Regions from separate parts of the Cryobacterium sp. TMS1-13-1 genome, predicted to be linked through region 2. Evidence: riboswitches for the same ligand, from Rfam matches in the RefSeq annotation. Region 2 holds a riboswitch; the other holds the start of a gene.
What was found. Region 2 has a riboswitch for thiamine pyrophosphate ahead of E3T31_RS02295 (3-oxoacyl-ACP reductase). Riboswitches for the same ligand answer to the same signal wherever they lie in the genome.
Positions count from the first base shown of each region.

Region 1: it holds a riboswitch for thiamine pyrophosphate, as region 2 does, so the genes downstream of both, E3T31_RS10105 (bifunctional hydroxymethylpyrimidine kinase/phosphomethylpyrimidine kinase) here and E3T31_RS02295 (3-oxoacyl-ACP reductase) in region 2, are expected to answer to the same signal.

Region 1 covers NZ_SOGX01000010.1:164,185-168,391, reverse strand. The annotation lists gene E3T31_RS10110 (dihydrolipoamide acetyltransferase family protein) at 1-1,347, shown strand, start outside; TPP riboswitch at 1,420-1,519, shown strand; gene E3T31_RS10105 (bifunctional hydroxymethylpyrimidine kinase/phosphomethylpyrimidine kinase) at 1,502-3,061, shown strand; gene thiE (thiamine phosphate synthase) at 3,096-3,740, opposite strand; gene thiO (glycine oxidase ThiO) at 3,802-4,207, shown strand, end outside.
Region 2 covers NZ_SOGX01000004.1:104,495-108,701, reverse strand. The annotation lists partial or broken gene E3T31_RS02305 (MFS transporter) at 1-126, opposite strand, end outside; gene E3T31_RS02300 (LLM class flavin-dependent oxidoreductase) at 254-1,576, opposite strand; gene E3T31_RS02295 (3-oxoacyl-ACP reductase) at 1,590-2,354, opposite strand; TPP riboswitch at 2,411-2,511, opposite strand; gene E3T31_RS02290 (hypothetical protein) at 2,501-2,872, shown strand; gene E3T31_RS02285 (isopenicillin N synthase family oxygenase) at 2,986-3,987, shown strand; gene E3T31_RS02280 (hypothetical protein) at 4,174-4,207, shown strand, end outside.

The sequences.
Region 1 (4,207 bases), on a different contig from region 2:
ATCGCCATCGACCAGGCCGTGGTCGAGGTTGAATCGTCCAAGTCGATCGTGGAGCTGCCGTCGCCCTACGGCGGCGTCGTGGCAAGCCTGTTCGGCGAGCCCGGCCAGGTCATTCATGCCGGGCAGGTGCTGCTGACCGTGACCGACTCGACTGATGACGCTTCAGCCGGTGTTGTCGGCGTTCCGGTCGCCGCGGCGACCGTCACGGCGGTCGAAGGCTCCGGAGCCGTTCTGGTTGGCTACGGCACGACCGAAAGCACCCGGCCGGCGCGCAAGGTGGCCGCCGGGCGGTTCGGCACCCCGCGGGCAGCGGATGCCCCGGCATCGGCTGCATCGACGTCGCCCGTCGCCGTTGCGCTGGCCGAGCGCCCCGCCGATGTGGCGGCATCCGTTTCTCCGGCCATCAAGTCGTCCAGCACGGTCGACCCGATCCGCCGCTCCCCCGTCGTGTCTCCGATCGTGCGCCGGCTGGCGCGCGAGAACGGTTTCGACGCGAGCACGCTGGCCGGCAGTGGGCACGACGGTCTGGTGCTGCGCAGCGACGTGGAGGAACACATTCGCGCGCTCACCGCTCCGGCCGTGGCTGTCGATGTGGCAATCGATGTGGCAATCGATGTCGACATTGCGACGCCGCCCAGCGCTGTCGACGCGGCGAGTGCGGATATTCGCATTCCCATCACCGGCCTGCGCAAGGTCGTGTCGCAGCGGCTGACCACGTCGCGTCGGGAGATTCCCGAGGCGACGATCTGGCTCGACGTCGACGCGACCGCCCTGTTCGCCGCGCGGGACCAGCTGCTCGCGGCGACGGGTGAGCGGTTCAGCGTGACGGCACTCATCGCGCGCTTCGTGGTGGCCGGGCTGCGGCTCTATCCCGTGCTCAATTCCTCGGTCGACACCGCGAGTCAGGAGATTTTGCAGCACGGAGCCATCAACCTCGGCATCGCGGCGCAGACCTCACGCGGGCTGATGGTTCCCGTCATCCACCGTGCCCACGCGATGAGTACGCGGCAACTGCGCGATGCCCTCGCCGCGCTGGTCGCACAGTCGCCCGACGGCACCTTCTCGCCGAGCGCGCTGACCGGGGGAACCTTCACCCTCAACAACTTCGGATCGCTCGGCGTCGACGGTTCGGCCGCGATCATCAACCATCCCGAAGCGGCCATTCTCGGCATTGGGCGCATGATCGAGCGGCCGTGGGTGGTCGAACACGCACTCGCGGTTCGCACCGTCGTAGAACTCTCCATGGTGTTCGACCATCGGGTCTGCGACGGCGGAACCGCCGCCGGGTTTCTCACCTATGTGGCCGGCTGCATTGAAAACCCGGTGAGCCTGCTCGCCGACCTGTGAGCTCGGGGCGTGTCCTGAACGCCCACGATTCTGCCATCGGTAACTGAGTGATGTTTGTTGGCGTATAGGCTGCTGAGTGACACGGGGTGCTCCGCACAATGCGCGAGCTGAGATGAATACCCGTTGAACCTGTCTAGTTAGCACTAGCGAAGGAATGTCACGGATGACTGATCAGACCACGAATATCACGCCGCGCATCACGCCGCGGATTCTCAGTATCGCCGGCACCGACCCGACCGGCGGTGCCGGCATCCACGCCGATTTGAAAAGCATCGCGGCCAACGGCGGGTACGGCATGGCAGTAGTAACAGCTCTGGTCGCGCAGAACACACGCGGGGTGCGCTCGGTGCACACCCCGCCGGTCGCGTTTCTGCGCCAGCAATTGAACGCCGTGAGCGATGACGTGACTATCGATGCCGTGAAGATCGGCATGCTCGCCGAAATCGACGTGATTCACGAGGTGCGTTCCTGGCTCAATGCCCACCGTCCTCCGCTCGTCGTGCTCGACCCGGTGATGGTGGCAACGAGTGGTCACCGGCTGCTCGAACCCCAAGCCGAGCAGGCGCTGCGTGATCTGATCCCCCTCGCCGATCTCGTCACACCCAACGTTCCCGAGCTGGCCGTTCTGCTCGCAGAACCCACAGCGGCAAACTGGGCTGCGGCCATCGAGCAGGGCAAACGACTATCAGCCCGCACCGGAGTAACCGTGTTGGTGAAGGGGGGTCATTTCGACGAAACCATCTGCCCTGATGCCCTGGTCAACACCCACGGGCTGCTGGCACAGAGCGTTGTCGAGTTTGCTTCGCCGCGCATCGCCACCAAGAATACCCACGGCACCGGATGCTCGCTCTCCTCGGCAATGGCCACGGTACAGGCGCGAACCGGGGACTGGGCTGCGTCTCTGGCCGAGGTCAAAGACTGGCTTCAGGATGCCCTGACCCATGCCGACGACCTCGAGGTCGGTCAGGGCCATGGCCCGATCCATCACTTTCATCGGCTGTTCGCAGGCGCGTCGGCCGAGTCGGCCGAGTCGGCCGAGTCGGCCACACCAGCTGATTCGGTGAAGTTCAGTGCGACACTGTGGCGCGATGTCGAGCTGATTCGCACGCAGATCTTCGATCTGCCGTTCATTACGGATCTCGGTACTGGGGTTCTGGCCGAGCGAGATTTTGCGTATTACCTCGCTCAGGACGCGCTCTACCTCGCCACTTACTCGCGCGTTCTTGCGCGCGCCAGTGAGATCGCGCCGAGCATGCACGCACAGCGGTTTCTGGCCGATTCGGCACGACGGTGCCGCGACGTTGAGTTGGAATTGCACAGAAACTGGCTGGGGCAACGGGACGTGTCGTCCGAGGCCGGCCCGGTAACGGCTGGCTACCTGGATCACTTGCTCGGGCTCGCTGAGGGCGGAAACTATGCGGTGCTTCTGGCGGCGCTGTTGCCCTGTTTTTGGCTCTATGCGGATGTCGGTGAGCGGCTGCACACCGACTTTCTGGCGCGCACCGAGACAGCAGTACATCCATATGCCGCGTGGCTCCAGACCTATGCCGATGAAGAATTCGCCGCGGCCACGAGGGAAGTCATCGCGCTCACCGACGACGCTGCGGCCACGGCCTCTGACGCGCAACGCTCGGCAATGCGCCAGGCGTTTGCCACCTCGTCACGGTTCGAGCTCGACTTCTTCGACGCCCCTCGGCACTCTGTGTTGGCCTGAGATGACCACGCCAAACTCGGTACCGTGTGCGGTATTAGCCCAGCGCGGGCAGGCTGGCCAGAAGTCGCTGCGCGGCATCCGTCGGGTCGTTGGCGTCGGTGATCGCGCGCACCACAACCACTCGAGTCGCACCAGCATCGACGACCTGGTTGATGTTGCCGAGGTCGATGCCGCCGATGGCAAACCATGGCAGCTCGCTGTCGGTGGCTGCACTGCGGGCGGCCGCGTAACGCAGAAGCTGCGTTCCGACCGCCGCTCGACCGGGTTTTGTCGGTGTGGCCCAGACTGGGCCGACGCAAAAATAGTTAAGATCGTTCGCGGCCAGGGCTGCATCCACGTGTTCGGTGCTGTGTGTGGACAGGCCGATCACCGCGGCCGGGCCAAGCAGGGTACGAGCGGCGGCCACCGGCAGATCTGTCTGGCCTACATGAAATACCGGAGCGCCCGCCAGGCTGGCAATATCCGCCCGATCGTTGACGGCCCAGAGTCGTGCGTGCTGGTCGGCAACCGAGCGCAGAATTTCGAGATATTCGAGCTCCTCGGCGGCGTCGATATTTTTGTCGCGAAGCTGAATAATGTCGACCCCACCAGCGAACGCCGCCGCCACGAAGTCAGCGAAATCGCCACGATCCTTCCGGGCATCGGTGCAGAGATACAGCCGGGCTTTTATCTGGTCCATGCGACCAACCCTATGGGCCAAGTTCGTGCGTCCGTGCCAGCGCAGAGGAACGGTGCGCACCATGAATGAACGAGTCGTGAACCGCACGGTCGACGTCGCCGTGATCGGCGGTGGCATTATCGGGCTCGGCATTGCCTGGGCTGTTGCGCATTCCGGCCGCACGGTGGTCGTCATCGATCCGGACCCCGCCGGCGGCGCAACGTACGCTGCGGCCGGAATGCTCGCGGCGGTGAGCGAACTGCACTACCAAGAAGAGGTGTTGCTCGAGCTCATGCTCGCCTCCTCGGCGCTGTATCCGGCGTTCATCGAATCACTGGGGCCCGATCATCACCTAACCGGGTATCAGAGAACTCACACCATGAGTGTTGGCGCTGATTCGGCCGACCGGCAAGCGCTGGCCGACCTGCGCGGGGTGCAGCTCGCCAACGGGCTAGCCGTCGACCCGCTGACCATTCGCGCGGCGCGCG
Region 2 (4,207 bases):
CCGTCCGAGCAGCGTCGCGACAAATATCAGCCCGGCGTTGCCGACCAGGTTTTCCGACCCGAAGAGGTGCGCCGCTGCCGGCGTCAGGGCGATGACGGGCAGGAAGATGTCGAATGTGGTCCACATAGTTGCCGAAGCTCCCGCCCCGTATGGCGCGGCGCATGCCTGGCGGCGCCGACGACGGCCGTTGAGCGGAGGCAGCAGTGCTGGCGCGGGGGTAACGCATCAATTTCATTTCCTATGCCGACTATTTTCACCCCTCAGCCGCAGCGCCGACCGTGGGGCGTTCCAGCCCCAGGTGCCCACGCAAGGTATCGGCGGTATAGCGGGTGCGGAACAGGCCGCGCTGTTGCAGCACAGGGATCACGCGGTCCACGAACTCGTCCAACGATTCCGGCAGCAGCGGCGGCATCACATTGAAGCCGTCCGCGGCACCGGAACGAAACCACAACTCGATTTGATCGGCGATCTGTTCCGGCGTTCCAACCATGGTGCAATGCCCACCGCCGGCGGCGAGCCGGCCCAGCAACTGCCTGACCGTGGGCTGCTCAGCCTGAATAATTCGCAGGATCGTCGCATACCGACCCTGCGGCCCGGTGAAGCCGGCCAGCGGCGGCAGCGCCGGCACCGGCGCATCCAAATCCCAGTTGCTGCAATCCTGTTGCACAAACGTTCCCAGCTGCGCGAGCGACTGTTCGGTCGGCAGGAGGGCGTCGACCTCCGCCTGCTTCGCTCGCGCCTGCGCCTGTGTGGAGCCCACATAGGTGACGAGACCGGGCATGATCGATACCGCTTTCGGATCACGTCCGGCCGCGGCAATTCGCCGCTTCACATCCTGGTAATACTCCTGCGCGCTGGCTAGGTCATAGGCGACGGCATAGATTCCTTCGGCATAACGGGCCGCCAGGTCCCGGCCGGGGCCGGAGGCACCGGCCTGGAATAGCACGGGTCGACCTTGCGGCGGGCGTGGCACCGTCAGTGGGCCGTCCACCCGGAAGTGTTCGCCGGAGTGGCCGATCGCTCGCACCCGGGCCGGGTCAGCATAGAGACCTCCGCGGTTCAGGACCAGAGCATCGTCCTCCCACGAATCCCACAATTTCAGTGCCACCTCGATGAACTCGGCCGCCCGCCTATAGCGCTGGTCATGGGAGGGCAGCACGTCCATTCCATAATTGCGGGCTTCGGCGTCAAACATGGAAGTGACCACGTTCCAGCCAATGCGCCCCTTACTAATGTGATCCAACGATGCAAGCATGCGCGCAGCGTGAAAAGGCGTAAAAAAGGTCGCCGAGACGGTGCTGACCAGCCCGATCCGGCTCGTCGCCCGCGCCATCGAGGCCATCGCCGTCAACGGTTCAAGAAACCACCGCGGGCCGGTGCTCACATCATTGACGGCGTGCCCGTCGGCGAAGAACACGGCGTCAAAGAGGCCACGTTCGGCGCTTTGGGCGAGCCGTTCGTAGTAACTGATGTCTCCCAACTGCTCGATGGGCGACTGCGGCCGTCGCCAGGCGGCGCCGTGGTGGCCACAACCCATGAGGAACGCATTGAAGTGGAGCTGGCGCGGGGCCGACATGACCGGCGCGGCCCTAGTTCATCACCAGGCCGCCGTCGACCACCAGGTTCTGACCGGTGACCGACCGCGACCAGGGGGAAGCAAAAAAAAGTACCGCGTCCGCAAATTCGGCCGGGGTGGTCACCCTGCGTAGTGGGGTGGAGGCGGCAATGAAGTCGAACACGTCCTCGGGGGTGGCCGCGCTGGCATCCGTGGTGCGCAGTAGCCCGCCGGAGACCATGTTCACAGCAATGTTGTGCTGGCCGAGGTCTGAGGCAAGGGTGCGGGTCAGGGAGAGCAGGGCGGCCTTGGCTGCGGTGTAGTCGTGGTAGGGCACCACCGGGTTCTGAAACAGGTTGGTGCCGATGTTGATGATGCGGCCGAACCCGGCCTCGCGCATGCCTGCCAGCGCCTGCTGGGTCGTGTTCAGGGCGCCACGGACGCTGCCGGAGAACTGTGCCTCGAACTCGTCCCAACTGATATCGGCCGCGCCGGAGCGGGCATCGCCGTTGAAACTGAAATCGGCCAACGCGTTATTGACCACCGTAGTCACGGCGGAGCCAAAATGTGCTTGAGCCTGCGTGAGTAGTGCCGCGACCTGGGCCGGGTCGGTGACGTCGGCCTGTACGGCAAAAGCGTGTTCAGGCCCATAGACGGCGGCCAGGGTTTCCGCCGCTGCGGCGCTGTGGCGATAGTTAATGACCACCCGGGCGCCCTGAGTCGCAAAAGCGTGCACGATGCTTGTGCCCAAGCCGCGTGCACCGCCAGTGACCAGGACAATCTGTTCTGCTATTTGCATGATTTTCTTCACCTTGGGTAAGGCGAAAGGACGAGATCCGGCACCAATGCGGTGCACGTAATTCTCCGTGACATCCCTTCGCTAGTTCGAACTAGATCAGGTTCAACGGGTGTCATCTCAGCCGACCGTCATACAGTCGGCACCCCGTGTCGCTGGAAACGAGTATACGCAACCGCCTGGTACCGGCGAATTTCCATCCCGAACCTGAACTCATCAACTCCCCGCTGGTCGACTTTGTCGTCACGAGGCTCAGCGCAACTCCACGTTTAACGGCCCTGGACGAGGCGTACCTGCACGCCATCGTCGTCTCGGGCGACCGTACCGAGACGACTTCTGCTCGAACATCCGCCAGTGCACACGACCGACACGTGGACGCCGGTGACGCAGCAGCGCAGCGCCAAAAGTTTCGCAACGCGAAGACTCCAATCACGCGCAAGCCCAAATATGGCGTGACCCAGAGTTTCCGGATAGCCTTCCTGAGAAATAACTTGGATGAAAATATGGCACGCAGAACTTAGAGGTGCTAGACCCCGCACATCCAGGCGAATGTCAGCCGACACTTATAACCCTGTTTAAGGCTTCGGAGGCGTTACGATTCGCGGCGTGGCCTGCTCGGTGCCAGACTTGGACCATGGTGTTCTCACTGCCGATCCTCGATTTCTCTCAACTCGACGCTGGCGAAGCCGAAGCTGCGGTATTCCGCGCCGAACTGCTGCGCGTCACCCACGAGGTCGGGTTCTTCTACCTGACCGGCCACGGCGTCGACCCGCAGCTGACGAAAGAGCTCCTCGCCGTCTCCCGCAAATTCTTTGATCTGCCGGCCGACCAGAAACTCAAGCTGGAAAACATCCACAGTCCCCAGTTTCGCGGTTATACCCGCGTTGGCGGGGAGCTCACCGCCAACGCCGTTGACTGGCGTGAGCAAATCGATATCGGAGTAGACCGCGAGCCCGTGCCCCTCGCCGTCGGAACTCCAGACTATTGGCGCCTCGAGGGCCCGAACCTCTGGCCGGAGTCCTTGCCCGAGCTGAAGACCGTCGCCCTGCGCTGGAATGAGGAGCTGAGCCGCATCGCGCTTCGCCTGCTGCGCGCCTGGGCACTCGCCCTCGGCAGCCCCGAGAGCGTCTTCGACGCCGCTTTCGCCGAGAACCCGTTCCTCTTGACCAAGATCGTGCGCTATCCCGGCCAGCCGGTACGTGCTCAGGGTGTGGGCGAGCACCGCGACGGTGGAGTTCTCACGCTGCTGCTTGTCGAACCAGGCAAAGACGGCCTGCAAGTCGAGCACGATGGCGAGTGGATCGACGCTCCCCCGCTCGACGGCGCCTTCGTCGTGAACATCGGCGAAATGCTCGAGCTGGCAACGGATGGCTACCTCAAGGCGACCCTGCACCGCGTTTTCTCCCCTGAAGACGGGTCCGACCGCATCTCCGTGCCGTTCTTCTTCAACCCTGCACTCGACACCGTGATGCCGCGGCTGCAGCTCGACGAGAGCCTGTCTCGCGAGGCCCGCGGGCTCTCTGCCGACCCGACCAACAGTCCCATTCTCGAGACGACCTACGGTGACAACGCCCTGCGCTACCGCTTGCGCGCCCACCCCAACGTGGCTGCGGCCCACCACGCCGATCTGATCTAACCCCAGATAACAGATGATGCCCGGGCCGAGACAACCGTCATACGCGTTACCTAAGCCGTCTACTCGATGATGACCTCCTTCCGGGTCTGAATAGCATTCGAGCACTAAATCCCAACGTGAGCTGCTGCGGATATCTCGGACAGTGGGCCCTCTTAAAATGAGGGTCTACTGAAAGTAGAGATCAGCATGACCGCAGCACGTAGGCGTTTCACCCAGGAGT